One region of the Leptothrix mechoopdaensis genome, then DNA from elsewhere that is predicted to be linked to it. Evidence: riboswitches for the same ligand, from Rfam matches in the RefSeq annotation. Region 1 holds a riboswitch; the other holds the start of a gene.
What was found. Region 1 has a riboswitch for cobalamin ahead of ACWA7K_RS15575 (TonB-dependent receptor domain-containing protein). Riboswitches for the same ligand answer to the same signal wherever they lie in the genome.

Region 1 (7,656 bases):
CTGTGGGCGTGAACACCGAGGGGCAGCGTGAGGTGCTGGGCATCAAGGTCGGGGCCAGCGAGGCAGAGCCGTTCTGGACCGAGTTCTTGCGCAGCCTGAACCGACGCGGACTGCGGGGCGTCAAGCTCGTCATCAGCGACAGCCACGAAGGCATCAAGGCGGCCGCGGCAAAGACGCTCAAGGCCACTTGGCAGCGATGCCGCGTGCACTTCATGCGCAACGTCCTGGCCTATGCCAACAAGACGCAGCGGCGTATGGTGAGCGCGGCCATCGGCACGGTGTTCGTGCAGGAGACGGCCGAGGCGGCAAGGATGCAATGGCGCAGCGTGGCCGACCAGTTCCGCGAGAAGCTGCCCAAGCTCAGCGCCATGATGGACGAGGCCGAGAACGACGTGCTGGCCTTCATGGGTTTCCCCAGGGCGCATTGGCCACAGATCTACAGCACCAACCCGCTGGAGAGGCTCAACGCGGAGATCAAGCGCAGGACCAACGTCGTGGGCATCTTCCCCAATGACAACGCCATCACTCGACTGGTCGGGGCCATGATGCTCGAGCAGAACGACGAGTGGAGCCTGACCCGGCGCTACATGCAGCTCGAAGGCCTGCAGGCCCTCAGTGATACTGTCCCGACTCGGCTGTCTGCAGTGGCACGCTGAGTAACCCGCGCATCCCAGCCTGTCCGGGCTGTGGACTTACACCACGCGCTGGGACATCACCACATGTCGACCGGCACGAGCCCGTCGGACACCGGAGGTGTCCGACCTACCGATGCATTCGATCCACGTGTGATGCGCCATGAAACGCCGCCATCGGCCGGCGCACCTTCGGTAGGTCGGACACGGGACGTGTCCGACGGGCTGGTGCCGATGGGCCACCGGCCCACAACGTCATTGAACGCACCCGGCACATCGCCCGGTACGTCTGCCGATCCAACCCAAAATGTCGACCGGCACGAGCCCGTCGGACACCGGAGGTGTCCGACCTACCGATGCATTCGATCCACGTGTGATGCGCCATGAAACGCCGCCACCGGCCGGCGCGCCTTCGGTAGGTCGGACACGCGACGTGTCCGACGGGCTGGTGCCGATGGGCCACCGCCCCACAACGGCATTGAACGCACCCGGCACATCGCCCGCTACACGTGCCGATCCAACCCAACGTGTCGACCGCCACGAGCCCGTCGGACACCGGAGGTGTCCGACCTACCAAGACGTTCGAACCAGGTTTGACGCGCCATGAAACGCCGCCATCGGCCGGCGCACCTTCGGTAGGTCGGACACGGGACGTGTCCGACGGGCTGGTGCCGACGGGCCACCGCCCCACGACCGCGTTGAACGCACCCGTCGCATCGTGCGGTGTGTGTGCTGATCCAACCCAACGTGTCGACCAGCACGAGCCCGTCGGACACCGGAGGTGTCCGACCTACCAAGACGTTCGAACCAGGTTTGACGCGCCATGAAACGCCGCCATCGGCCGGCGCACCTTCGGTAGGTCGGACACGGGACGTGTCCGACGGGCTGGCGCCGATGGGCCACCGCCCCACGACCGCGTTGAACGCACCCGTCGCATCGTGCGGTGTGTGTGCTGATCCAACCCAACGTGTCGACCGGCACGAGCCCGTCGGACACCGGAGGTGTCCGACCTACCAAGGCGTTCGAACCAGGTTTGATGCGCCATGAAACGCCGCCATCGGCCGGCGCACCTTCTGTAGGTCGGACACGGGACGTGTCCGACGGGCTGGTGCCGACGGGCCACCGCCCCACGACCGCGTTGAACGCACCCGTCGCATCGTGCGGTGTGTGTGCTGATCCAACCCAACGTGTCGACCAGCACGAGCCCGTCGGACACCGGAGGTGTCCGACCTACCAAGACGTTCGAACCAGGTTTGACGCGCCATGAAACGCCGCCATCGGCCGGCGCACCTTCGGTAGGTCGGACACGGGACGTGTCCGACGGGCTGGCGCCGATGGGCCACCGCCCCACGACCGCGTTGAACGCACCCGTCGCATCGTGCGGTGTGTGTGCTGATCCAACCCAACGTGTCGACCGGCACGAGCCCGTCGGACACCGGAGGTGTCCGACCTACCAAGGCGTTCGAACCAGGTTTGATGTGCGATGAAACGCCGCCATCGGCCGGCGCACCTTCGGTAGGTCGGACACGCGACGTGTCCGACGGGCTGGCGCCGATGGGCCACCGATCCACAACCGCGTTGAACGCACCCGTCGCATCGTGCGGTGTGCGTGCTGATCCAACCCAATGTGTCGACCGGCACGAGCCCCGTCGGACATCGGAGATGTCCGACCTACCGATGCATTCGATCCACGTGTGATGCGCCATGAAACGCCGTCATCGGCCGGCGACCTTAGGTAGGTCGGACACGGGACGTGTCCGACGGGCTGGTGCCGATGGGCCACCGCCCCACGACCTCGTTGAACGCACCCGTCGCATCGTGCGGCCGGCCGTCGGTTCAGACGAGAACGCCCATGGTGCGGGCGTTCTCGCCGTCACCGGCTCAGTCCTCGATGCCGCGCTGGGCCGGTATGCCGGCCTGGAAGTGGTGCTTGACCAGGCGCATCTCGGTGACCGTGTCGGCCAGGTCGATCAGTTCGGCGGGAGCCTGTCGGCCGGTCAGCACCACGTGGACATGGGCAGGCCGTTCGCGCAGGCAGGCCAGCACGGAATCCAGCGGCACCCAGCCATAGCGCAGCGGGTAGGTGATCTCGTCGAGCACGACCAGGAAGTGCTCGCCGGCGCGGATCAGTGCGTCGGCGCGGGCCCAGCCGTCGCGGGCCAGTTGCGCGGAGTGGTCCAGGTCGCGGCTCTTCCAGCTGAAGCCGTCGCCCAGGCCCTCGATCGGCACGCCGAGTTGCGCGAACAGGCGGTGTTCGCCGAAGCGCGCCGACGGCACCTTCATGAACTGGAGCACGTGAACGGCCTTGCCGCGGCCGTGGGCGCGCAGCGCCAGGCCGAACGCGGCCGTGCTCTTGCCCTTGCCGTCGCCGGTGTGGACGATGACGAGGCCGCGCCGTTCGGCCGGGGGCGGGCGGTCCTCGCGCGAGGTGGGTGGGGATTCGATCTGCATGGGCTTTGCGGTGGTGGGAGTTGTCACCGATCAGGGCGTCGCCCAGCGCAGCGTCAGCTGCAGCTGGCGTCCGGCGGTGGCGTAGGCGCGCGCCAGCTCGTGGGCCTTGTCGGCGAGGTTGTCGATGCGGGCGTCCAGCGCCAGGCCGGGGCTCAGCTCGGTGCCGGCGTGCAGGTTCAGCAGGCCGTAGCCGCCCAGGCGCCGGGTGTTGGCGGCGTCGTCGAACCGCAGGCCGGCGGCCTGCAACTCGGCGCCCGCCGTCCAGCTGCCGATGCCGGTGTCGGCCCCGACGCTGGCCAGTCGCCGGGCCCGGCGGACCAGCACCTTGTCGGTGTCGGCATTGCGCGGGTCGTGCCAGTCGACGGAACCGCGCCACGCGACCGTGCGCCACGACGTGCGACCGGCCAGCGTCACGCCCTTCAGGTCGGCACGGCCGACGTTGACGTAACAGCCCGAGCGGTCAGCGCAAGGTCCGGGTGCGCCGAAGCTGATCAGCTGGCTGACGCGGTTGTGCCAGGCCGTCAGGCTGGCCTCGTCGCCTGCGGCGGTCCAGCGCAGCGCTGCCTCGACATGGCGGCCGGTTTCCGGCTGCAGGGCCGCGTTGCCGTACGAGCTGTAGCGCTGGTAGAGCGTGGGCACGCGGAACGAGGTGGCGGTCGACGCCATCACGCGCCAGTCCGGCACGAAGGCCCAGCCCCAGGCCAGGCTGCCGGTGTTCTTGCCGCCGAACTCGCTGTCGTCGTCATGCCGGATGTGGGCCTGCAGCCCGTGGTCGTCGAAGGTGCCCCGCCAGCCCAGGCCGATGGCGTCCTGATGACGGTCGCCCTGCAGCCGGGCGGCATAGCTCGTGGCGGCGTTGTCGAGCCGGTCGTCGCGGCGCTCCAGCGTGCCCGACAGCCATTGGCCGCCGAGGCGCTGCTCATGCTGCAGCGTGGCGTTGCGCAGCGTGGTCTCGGTGCGGTAGATGCTCGGCTGCGTCGCATAGCTGCTGCCGGTCTGGCCGAGCTGCGCCCGGGTGGTCGCATCCGCGTGCCAGCGGCCGGTCCAGGCCAGGTTGCCGGTCGTCAGCGTGTGCCGGTTCTCGTCGTCGGCGGTGGCCGAACCGTCGTAGCCGGAACGCAGCCGGCTGGACAGCCAGGACGCGTCCAGGCGGTGCCCCGGCTCGACCTGCCAGCCCACCCGCGCCTGCGCCGACTGGCGCTTCCAGCCGTCGCGATCGGGGTTGTGGCCGCTGGCGGCGGCGGTCCGGGCATCGAAGCCCGCGCTGTGGCCCTGGCCGGCCGACAGCGCGTAGTCCAGCGCATCGGCCGAACCGCTGATGCCGGCTTGCGCCTGCGCGGTGCCGTGCGAACCCACGCTCGCCGATGCGGTCGTGCGGGCCTCGCCCTTGCCGCGACGGGTGAACAGCTGCACCACGCCGGCGACGGCGTCCGAGCCATACACCGCAGCGGCGGGGCCGCGCAGCACCTCGATGTGGTCGATCATGTCGAGCGGGATCTGCTCCCAGGAGGCGCCGCCGGTGGACTGCGAGTCGACCCGCACGCCGTCGATGTAGACGGCGGTGTGGCGGCTCTCGCTGCCGCGCACGAGCAGGCTGGTGGACGTGCCGGGTCCGCCGTTGCGGGCGAATTCGATGCCCGGCAGGCGGGCCAGCAGGTCGGCCACGCCGATGGCGCCGCTGCGCTGGATGTCGTCGCGATCGAGCGTGGAGACATCGGCCAGCACGGTCGACAGGGGTTGCGGGGTCCGGTTGGCCGTGATGACCACGCGTTCGAGCGTGGTGACGGGCGGTCGGGGCGGGTCCTGCACGGACGGATACGCCGAGACGGCGGTGCAGAGTGAAACGAAGGAAAGGACGAAGGTGCCGGACAGGCGCGCGAACACGGCGCGCCCATGCGGGGTGGCCCGCAGGCGGTAGGACTTGGGGAACATGTGAAGGACCGAAGCGAAAACGCGCCCGGCCGCTTCCCCGCAGCCCGGCGCCATCAGGCGTGCCGCTTGCGCGACGCACCACTTCGTTGGCCGGTATCCGGGCTGGCGAAGACGACCCGTGTGCCCTTCCCGGAAAGCCAGGCTTTCCAGTGGATTCGACACGAGCTGGGGATCGATCCGATCCCCGTCCGCTTACCGTTGCGGGGGCAGCTCAGGTTGGGGCTGGTCCGTGCTGGCGCCGGCCCGTCCTGATTCCCGTTGAACTGCGCCTGCACGGATGCAGGGCGCGAGCACCAACCGGTCGATCATAGAGGCACGGCTTCAGGCCGCTCGGCCCGCCACCCTCCGACTCAGCCCGGACCGCCCGCCTTGCCCGCCGCCTGCACCGGCGCGGGCGGTGTCGTGGACCGCTGGGCATCCGATTGGCACAGGCCCTTCTGCAGCAGCGGCTGCAGCGCCGGCATGATGGTCTTCAGGGCCTGCGTGGGCAGGGCGCTGGTGAAGGTGTAGCCCTCGGCATGGGGGGCGGCGGCGTAGACCATCATGGTGCCGAAGTAGCGATCGCCGATCAGGAACACGAAGGTGCCCGAACGGCTGACGACCCGTGCCGAGGTCAGCTGGCCGTTGCGGCCGTAGACCTCGTAGCGGTGGTCGCCGGTGCCGGTCTTGCCGCCGATCGGGATGACCGCGCCGGCGGCGTCTTTCAGGCTGCCCTTCAGGCGCGAGGCGGTGCCGTTGTCGACCACGTCGACCAGGGCGGTGCGCACGACCTTGGCGAGCGCCTCGGGCAGCACGCGGCGGGCCGGTTCGACCTGGCGTTGCAGGTGGGTCTCGTAGGGCGTGCCGATCGCGAAGGCGAGGTGGTCGAGCCGGCTCGACGGCCGCCGTTCGCCGTCGTTGACGAGGATGCCCATCAGCTCGGCCAGCGCCGCCGGACGGTCACCGGAGGCACCCAGCGCCGTCGCGTAGGACGGTGTCAGCGCATCGAACGGGTAGCCCAGGCGCTGCCAGCGGCGGTGCAGTTCGGCGAAGGACTCGTCCTCGATCATCTGGCGGATGCGGACCTCCTGCGCGCCGCGCTTGCCGGGCGACAGCAGCCAGGCGCCGGCCATGCGGCGGGCCTCGGCGCCGCTGGCGATCAGGTCGGACAGGCGCAGGCGGCCGTCGCGGCGCAGCTCGGCGGCGGTCCACAGCTCGATCGGGTGCAGGCCGGTCAGCAGCGCGCGGGTCTCCAGCGTCTGCCGGGAGGCGCCACCGTGGCGCTTGAGCAGGCGCTCGACCTGTTCGGGCGTCGGCGTCGGCAGCGCGACGCCGTTCTGCGCCGTGCTGCGCTGGTTCTGGCGGACGATGAAGGCGGTCAGCGCGGCGGCATCGGCATCGGGCTGCAGCGCGCCGAAGGCGGCGGCCAGGCGCTCCGGGCCGGGGGTGCCGCGGATCGTGTCGACCAGCCGGTCCTCGACCGCCTCGGGCGTCAGGTTGCGGTAGCGCGCGTGGAAGCGCGCATGGAACTCGCGGCCCTCGTGCTCGATGAAACGTTCGAGGTAGACGCGCCGCAGCGCCTCGGCCTCGGGCCCCGTCTCCTCGCGCAGCAGCGGCGCGGCCGGGCCCTGGTGGGCGTGGTGGCGGACGACGTCGCGCATCAGCCGGATGAAGACGAGGTTGACCGAACGCCGCAGCGCCTCGCGCAGGTCCATCGTGCGGCCGTCGTCGAGCGGGTCGAAGTTGGAGAAGGTGTGCTGGCCGCCGCCGGTGTAGAAGATTTCGTGCGGGCTGGCCGAGTAGCTGCGCCGCATCGCGGCATCGAGCAGCGCCTCCAGCGCCATCGGCTCGGGCGCGGCCAGCAGCTGGTCGCGGGTCCAGCGCGACAGCACGTCGTTGGGCGACAGCGGCAGCGCCTTCAGCGCGTCGCGGTCCTGGCCGGACCAGCGCGCGTGCAGCTCGGCGATCACCTCCAGGTAGCTGACGAGGGTGCGCAGCTTGGCGGTCGAGCCCAGGTCCAGCCGCGCGCCCTCGTTGATGTCGAAGGGCTGGTCGACGTTGTCGGTCTGCACCCGCAGCAGGTTGGCGTGTTCGCCGCGTTCGTAGAGCGTGAAGCTGAATTGCAGGTGCTGCGGATCGTCGCCGTCCTGCAGCAGCCGGAAGCCGTACAGGCCGGCGGCGCGCGCGGCGTCGACCGAACGCAGGCTGCGCAGCGTCTGCGTGACGGCCAGTTGCAGCCGGGCGTCGAGCGTGCTGTCGGCGCGCAGGTCGAGCCGGTCGAGGTCATAGGCGCGCGGCACCGCCAGCAGCGACTGCAGGCGGGTGCGCAGTGCCGTCGCGGCCTTGCGTTCGCTGAAGGGCGGCTGCGGCTCGCGCGGCGGGCTGGCGCTGCGGCGCAGCGGGATCGCCAGCGCGCGGTCGCGCAGCGTCGCCGGGATGACGCCGGCATCGGCCATCACGCGCAGGTAGCTGTCGGTCAGGTCGGCCAGCGCGCGGTCCTGGTTCGGGCCCAGGTAGAACGACGGCCGGCGCTGCGCGACCATCAGCGACAGGGCCTGCTTGAAGGCGGCGGCGCGGCGTTCGGCGGCGTCGGCAACCTCGGGGGCGGGCGGCGATGCGGCATCGGCGGGCGGGTCGGCCGGCGGCGCGCGCAGCAGGTCGT
Region 2 (7,656 bases), 2.3 Mb from region 1:
CCGGGTCTTGCCGGCCACCATCTCGCTGGCGGTCACCCGCGGTGCGTCTGCACCGCCGTCGACCTGAGTCGGCTCAGAGCACCGCCCGGCTGGCCATGTAGGCGGCCAGCAGGTAGAGCACGGCGACGAACGCCTTCTTGAGCTGCGCGACGTCCATCGCGTGCGCGGCCCTCGCGCCGAGCGGCGCGGTCAGCACGCTGGCGCAGGCGATCACCGCCAGGCCCGGCAACCACAGGTAGCCGAAGGCGCCCGGCACCTCCGTCGGCATGTTCCAGCCGCCGATGACGTAGCCCAGCGTGTTGGCCAGCGCGATCGGGAAACCCAGCGCCGCCGAGGTCGCGACCGCGTTGTGCATGGCCACGTTGCACCAGGCCATGAACGGCACCGAGATGAAGCCGCCGCCCGCGCCGACGAGGCCCGAGACGAAGCCGATCAGCCCGCCCGCACCGAGGCTGCCGGCCGTGCCGGGCATCTGGCGTGACGGCGCCGGTTTCTTGTTGCGCAGCATCTGCGTGGCCGAGAACGCGACGAACACGGCGAACACGGCCGCCAGCGCCTGGCCCTTCAGGGCCGCGAAGGCGCCGGCACCGGCGATCAGCCCGCCAGCGACGATGCCGGGCGCCAGCGTGCGCACGATGTCCCAGCGCACGGCGCCGCGACGGTGGTGGGCCCGCACGCTGGAGATCGACGTGAACAGGATGGTCGCCATCGACGTGGCGATGGCCATCTTCACCGACAGGCCGGACGCGACGCCCCGATGCGACAGGATCAGCGTGGTGAACGGCACCATCAGCATGCCGCCGCCGATGCCCAGCAGGCCGGCGAGGAATCCGGTGCCGACGCCCAGCGCCAGCAGTTCGAGGATGAGCAGGGGATCGAGGTTCATGGGGCAGCTGGGTCCAGCACCGACAGCACCGCCTGCCACTGCGCCGCCGTCACCGGCGTGATCGACAGCCGGTTGCCACGCTGCAGCACCTGCAGGTCGGCCAGGCTGGCTGTGGCGCGCATCTCGGCCAGGCCGAGCAGGCGGGTCTTGCGCACGAAGCGCACGTCGACGTTCAGCCAGCGCGGTGCGGCCGGATCGGACTTGGGATCGAAGTAGGGGCTGGCCGGATCGAACTGCGTCGCGTCCGGGTAGGCCGTGCTCGCCACCTCGGCCAGACCGGCGATGCCGGGCTGCGGGCAGGACGAGTGATAGAACAGGACGCCGTCGCCGATGCGCATCGCGTCGCGCATGAAGTTGCGGGCCTGGTAGTTGCGCACCCCGGTCCAGGGCAGGCACTGGCTCATCGCATGAGCCAGGGTGTCGATCGAGGCCTCGTCGGGCTCGCTCTTCATCAGCCAGTAGGAGCGTTCCATCGGGGCATTCGGGAGAGGGTGTCCACCGCGAACCAAAGGTCGCATTCCTGAACCCAGGGGGATTCAGGTGGGCAAGGTCAACCAGGCATCGGGTTCATCTGACGCGAGACGATCACGCCAGCCTGGTGATGTTCCAAGCCCTGGCTCGCGAGAGCATCGGTTCAAGGAAATATAAAACCTTCGCGGACGCGGCGGACGAGTCCATTCTAGAACCCAGCCGGGCCGCCATGCGGCCCAAGACCTTCAAAGCAGCTGGCCGTCGTGACCGAGTGCGGCATCGACACGCCGAACCAGCGCGTCGACGTCGATGTGGCCGGCGGCCGGTGCCGCAGCGGCGACGGCGGCTGGCGCCGGTGCGGGCGTGCGGGCCTGTTCGGCCAGCGCGTAGGCGAGGTTCAGGGCGGCCAGCACGGCGATGCGTTCGCGCGCCTTGACGCGTCCGGCGTCGCGGATGCCGCACATCTCGCGGTCGACGCTGCTGACGGCCTCCAGCAGTTCGGTCTCGTGGCCTTCGGGGCAGGCCAGCACGTAGGTCTGACCCATGATGCTGACTTCGATCTGCTTCATGCGTCGCTCCCGCTGGCCTGGGTGGCGTCGTGTTCGTTGGCGGGCAGGCGCTCGATCAGCGCGTCGATGCGGTGACGGGCGGCGGCGAGGCGGGAGCGCAGGTTGTCGCGTTCGGCGAGCACCGTCGCGAGCTGCTGCTCGAGCAGCGAATTGGTGCGCTTGAGCTCGTCGTGTCGCAGCAGCAGGCGGTCGACGCGGTCGGCCAGGTCTTCGAGGGTGGACATGCGCAGTGGGGTTGCAGCGCTCACGCAACGACTGCGTGAACCGAGCCTGTGAATTGTAGGGGTGGCGACCGTGGCGTCCGGGCCGTGCGAGCCGTCAGCAAGGCGTCGGACACGCACGGATACACTCGCGGCCGTTGGTGCTCGGGCCCTCCTCAAGGGGCCCGGTTAAACGGGAAGCAGGAAGGCGACGCCCATCGGGAAGAGCCCAACCTGCGCTGCCCCCGCAACGGTAAGCGGACGGTCGAGGCCATGTGCCCAGACCCGCTTCTGCGTTCAGCCACTGGTGCCGCCACACGGCGCCGGGAAGGTCGCAGAGGTTGTTCCGTCAGCCCGGATACCGGCCAACAGGGGGCGGACGCGCGATGAGCGTCTCCGCCATGTGGTGCAGGCCTGCGGGGACGCTGGCGTGCACGTCTGTTCCGTGGTGTTTCCCATGTCCCTCTCGTTCCGCAACGCCCGTCGACCGGCGGCGTCCCTCCTGTCCTGCACGGCCGCGCTCTGCGCGTCGGGCGCCGCGATGGCCCAGTCCGATCTCGGCCTCCGGCTGGCGATGGCCGACAGCCTGCCGCAGGTCGTCATCAGCGGCACCCGCTTCGCCGACAAGGCCGACAGCCAGCCGATCGGCATCAGCGTCATCAGCGCCGAGCAGATCCGCAACGGCGGCTACACGACCATCAACGAGGCCGTGATGCGCCAGCTCGGCGTGCCGGGCCGGCTCGACCTCAACGGCGGCGGCGAATACGCGCTCGACCTGCGCGGCTTCGGCAGCACGTCCGACAGCAACATGGTGATCGTCGTCGACGGCATCCGCATCAGCGAGGGCGACACCGGCGGCACCCGGCTGGCCGGCATCCCGATCGAGACGGTCGAACGCATCGAGGTCCTGCGCGGCAGCAACGCCGTGCTGTACGGCGAAGGCGCGACCGGCGGCGTGATCGTCGTGACGACCAAGGCCGGCAAGGGCGTGGCCCGCCGCGACAACGGCCAGGTCTACGTGGCCGGCGGCAACCAGGGTCGACGCGAGCTGCGCGGCTCGGCCACGCTCAACGCGGGCGACTTCAGCTTCGACCTGGCGGCGCAGCGTCGCCTCAACGACGGCCATCGCGACAACTTCGCCTCGGGCGTCGGCGGCGCCTCGCTGACCGCGCAGTGGCAGGACGGCGAGGGCCTGCGCGTGGTGGCCCGCCATGCCGAGGACACCGTCTCGACCGGCCTGCCCGGCGCGCTGTCGGCAGCCCAGTACGCCAGCGATCCGAGCCAGGCCTTCAGCCTGACCGACCACGGCCGCATCGACGGCCGCCGCAACACGCTGACCGCCGAGCTGCGGGCCGGTGCCTGGGAGTTCGCCGCCGATGTCGGGCAGCGCAGCAAGACGCTGCGCAGCATCAACTTCGGCTCGGCCTTCGACTACGACGTCACCGCCCGCATGGCGGCGCTGCGGGCGCGCCACAGCGGCCAGATCGCCGGCCTGGCGAACCAGTTCCGCATCGGTGTCGACCACAACCGCTGGAGCCGCGACGTGCTGCCGCAGGGCGATCCGGACCAGCAGCGCAACCGCGCCGTCTACGTCAAGGATGACCTCACGCTGCCGGGCGGCACGCTGCTGTCGGCCGGGCTGCGGCGCGAATCGGCCGTCAAGGACGCGCAGAGCTTCGGCGTCGGCCGGGCCGAGGACCGCGTGACGGCCTGGGACGCCGGCGTGGTCCAGCCCGTCGGCAGCCAGGCCCAGGTCTACGGCCGCATCGGCAAGAGCTTCCGCCTGCCCAATGTCGACGAGCTGGGCAGCACGCCGCTGCGCACCCAGACCTCGCGCGACCTCGAGGCTGGCGCGCGCTGGCGCATCGAGACGACCCGGCTGGAGGCGCGGGTCTACCGCAGCCGCCTGACCGACGAGATCGGCTTCGACCCGGCCTCCGGCCTGTTCGGCGCGAACGTCAACTACGACCCGACCCGCCGCAGCGGCGTCGAGTTCGAGGGCCGCCACGACCTGAGCGCCACCGTCGAGCTGCGCGCGGCCGCCGCGCTGCGCCGCTCGCGCTTCGACAGCGGCGTCAACGCCGGCAAGGACGTGCCGCTGGCGCCGCGCGAAAGCGGTCTGGTCGGCGTCAACTGGCAGTTCCTGCCGCAGCACCACCTGGGCGCCGACGTGGTCTACGCCGGCCAGCAGTTCCCGACGCTGACCAACGACTGCCGCATGGCCTCGGCGACCACGCTGGATGCGCGTTACGCGTGGCGCCAGCCGACCTGGGAGCTGGCGCTGTCGGTGACCAACGTGGGCGACCGCAAGTACACGACCCAGGCCTTCCGCTGCGATGCGGGCGAGGTGTCGGCGATCTACCCCGAGCCCGGCCGGGCCGTGGTGGCGTCTGCCCGCTTCAACTTCTGACGCAGGCACCCGGCGATGCACACCCTGATCCTCGGCGGCCAGAAGAGCGGCAAGTCGCGTGCGGCCGAACAGCGCGCGGCCGACTGGCTGGCCGCCGGGGCAGGGCGGCGCGCGACGCTGATCGCCACCGCCTGGCCCGGTGACGACGAGATGCGCGCGCGCATCGCCCGTCACCAGGCCGACCGGGCGGCGCGGGCGCCGGGTCTGGCGACGCATGAACTGGCCGGCGGCATCGACGGCGACCTGGCGGCGGCCTTGCATCGCCTGGCCGCCGACCGGCATCTGCTGGTGGTCGACTGCCTGACGCTGTGGCTGACCCAGCTGCTGATGCCGCCGCCGGGGCTGCCGGTCCAGGACGCGGCCGCAGCCATCGACCGCCTGTGCGCGGCGCTGGCCGACGCGCCCGCGCCGGTCGTGCTGGTGTCCAACGAGATCGGCCTGGGCGTGATGCCGCTGGGCGCCGAGACGCGCCGCTTCCTCGACACGCTGGGCCTGCTGCACCAGCGCCTGGCCGGCCGGTGTGACCGGGTCACGCTGATGGTGGCCGGCCTGCCGGTGCACCTGAAGGGCGGTGCCGCATGAGGCGTTGGCTGTTCCGGCTGTTGTTGACGGGTTGGCTGGCCGTGCCGGCGGTCCATGCGGCCGACTCGGTCGGCCCGACCGCGCCGCGCCGCATCGTCTCGCTGCTGCCGTCGCTGACCGAATCGGTCTGCGCGCTCGGTGCCTGCGAGCGGCTGGTCGGTGTCGACCGTTATTCGAACTGGCCGGCCTCGATCGCCGGCCTGCCGCGACTGGGTGGCATGGACGATGCCCAGCTGGAGCGCATCGTCGCGCTGCGGCCGGACCTCGTGCTGGCGGCGCCGTCCACGCGGGTGGTCGACCGGCTGCGTGGCCTGGGGCTGCGCGTCGTCACGCTACAGGCCGAGAACCATGCCGAGGTGCAGCGCGCGCTGCGCCAGATCGCCGAACTGCTGGACGGCCGGCCGGACCGGGCCGACGCGCTGTGGTCCGGCATCGAGACCGAGCTGGCGCGGGCCGCGCAACGTGTGCCGCCGGCCTGGCGCGCTCGACGGGTCTATTTCGAGGTCTCGAGCTCGCCGCATGCGGCCGGCGCGTCCTCGTTCATCGGCGAGACGCTGGCGCGGCTGGGGCTGCGCAACATCGTCGACGCGGGCATGGGCCCGTTCCCGCAGCTCAACCCGGAATTCATCCTGCGCGCCCAGCCCGACCTGGTGATCGCGGCGACGCAGTCGCTGGCCGAGATGCCACGCCGACCGGGCTGGCAACGCCTGGCCGCGTTGACCGCGCACCAGACCTGCGCCTATGCGCCCGCCGCCTACGACATGCTGGTCCGGCCCGGCCCGCGCATGGGCGAGGGCGCCCGCCTGATCGCCGATTGCCTGGCCAGCCTGCCGGCGCCGGCGCGCTGACCGGACAGCCGAGAACAGCCGCCGATGCCCGCCGCCGAACGCCTGCGTCGCCTGCGCCTGGCGCTGGCCCTGCTGCTGCTGGGGACCGCCGGTCTGCTGGCGGGCCTGCTGGCCGGCAGCGAAGGCTGGGACCTGGCGGCGCTGCGGCTGTCGCCCGGCGGCGACCTGATCCTGTGGGACATCCGCGCGCCGCGCAGCCTGGGCGCGCTGCTGGTCGGCGCGCTGTTCGGGCTGTCCGGTGCGCTGGCGCAAGGCCTGTTCCGCAACCCGCTGGCCGATCCCTACCTGCTGGGCTCGGCGGCCGGTGCGTCACTTGGCGTCGTGCTGGTGCTGGCGGCCGGCGGGCTGCTGGGCGCGAGACTGACGCTGACCGGCGCGGACGCCCTCCAGCGCCTGGGCCTCGTCGGCGCGGCCTTCGTCGGTGCCCTCGGTGGCGTCACCGCGACGCTGCTGCTGGCGCGCGGTGCCGAACACACGACGCGGCTGCTGCTGGCCGGCGTCGTCGTCGGCGTGCTGCTGGGCGCGCTGAACGACCTGGTGACGCTGTTCTCGCCCGACGCGCTGCGCGGCAAGCAGTCCTTCCTGCTCGGCCAGACCGGCCTGCTCGGCTGGCCCAGCGTCGCGGCGCTGGCGCTGGCGCTGCTGGCGACGCTGCCGCTGGCCTGGCGCTTGTCGCGTGTTCTGGACGCCCTCGCGCTGGGCGAGGAAAGCGCCCGCAGCCTCGGTCTGGCGCTGCCGCGGCTGCGCGCCGCGCTGGTCGTGCTGATGGCGCTGGCCACCGGCACGGCGGTCGCGCAGGCCGGCCTGGTCGCCTTCGTCGGGCTGGTCGCGCCGCACCTGGTCGCCCGTTTCGTGCGGGCGCCGCACGGCTACCGGCTGGTCGCCAGCGCGGCGATGGGCGGCGTGCTGCTGCTGTGGGCCGACGTGATCGCCCGCAGCGTGATCGCGCCGCAGGAACTGCCGGTGGGCGTCTTCACCGCCGTGCTGGGCGGGTGTTACCTGCTGGTGCTGCTGTGGCGCAGGGGTCTGCGATGACGGCGGTGCTCGACTGCATCGACCTGGCCCTGGCGCCCGGCCCCGGCAGCGAGCCGGTGCTGCGCCATGTCGACCTGTCGATCGGCCCGGGCTGGACCGCCATCGTCGGCCCCAACGGCGCCGGCAAGTCGACCTTGTTGCGCGGCCTGGCCGGGCTGCTGGCGCCACGCGCCGGCCGTGTCCTGCTGGAAGGTCGCGAACTGGCGAGCTGCACGCCGCGCGAACGCGCCTGCCACATCGCCTGGCTGTCGCAGCAGGCCGATGCCGGCAGCGAGCTGACGGTGCACGACGTGGTGATGCTCGGCCGCCTGCCGCAGCAGGGCCTGTTCGGCCGGCCGAGCGCGCAGGACCACGCGATCGTGGCGCAGGCGATGCGCGACACCGAATGCGCCGACTGGGCCGACCGGCGCCTGTCGGACCTGTCCGGCGGCGAGCGCCAGCGGGCCTTGCTGGCGCGCGCGCTGGCGGTGCAGGCGCCGGTGCTGCTGCTCGACGAACCGACCACGCACCTGGATGCGCCGCACCAGGTCGCGCTGGTCCGGCGGATGCGTGAGCTGGGCCGTGACCGCACGGTGGTCAGCGTGCTGCACGACCTGTCGCTGGCGCTGGCGGCCGACCGGCTGGTCGTGCTGGAAGCGGGTCGCGTGCGGGCCGC

Region 2: another riboswitch for cobalamin. It lies ahead of ACWA7K_RS05825 (TonB-dependent receptor); the one in region 1 lies ahead of ACWA7K_RS15575 (TonB-dependent receptor domain-containing protein).

What each region holds. Positions count from the first base shown of each region.
Region 1 is NZ_CM132699.1:3,605,956-3,613,611, reverse strand. Features, by position in the region: gene ACWA7K_RS15585 (IS256 family transposase) at 1-656, shown strand, start outside; gene cobO (cob(I)yrinic acid a,c-diamide adenosyltransferase) at 2,514-3,083, opposite strand; gene ACWA7K_RS15575 (TonB-dependent receptor domain-containing protein) at 3,114-5,015, opposite strand; cobalamin riboswitch at 5,087-5,328, opposite strand; gene ACWA7K_RS15570 (transglycosylase domain-containing protein) at 5,366-7,656, opposite strand, start outside.
Region 2 is NZ_CM132699.1:1,278,507-1,286,162, forward strand. Features, by position in the region: gene ACWA7K_RS05800 (GGDEF domain-containing protein) at 1-67, shown strand, start outside; gene ACWA7K_RS05805 (sulfite exporter TauE/SafE family protein) at 74-886, opposite strand; gene ACWA7K_RS05810 (EVE domain-containing protein) at 883-1,359, opposite strand; gene ACWA7K_RS05815 (cell division protein ZapA) at 1,603-1,926, opposite strand; gene ACWA7K_RS05820 (DUF904 domain-containing protein) at 1,923-2,150, opposite strand; cobalamin riboswitch at 2,269-2,510, shown strand; gene ACWA7K_RS05825 (TonB-dependent receptor) at 2,584-4,536, shown strand; gene ACWA7K_RS05830 (bifunctional adenosylcobinamide kinase/adenosylcobinamide-phosphate guanylyltransferase) at 4,552-5,118, shown strand; gene ACWA7K_RS05835 (ABC transporter substrate-binding protein) at 5,115-5,966, shown strand; gene ACWA7K_RS05840 (FecCD family ABC transporter permease) at 5,991-7,001, shown strand; gene ACWA7K_RS05845 (ABC transporter ATP-binding protein) at 6,998-7,656, shown strand, end outside.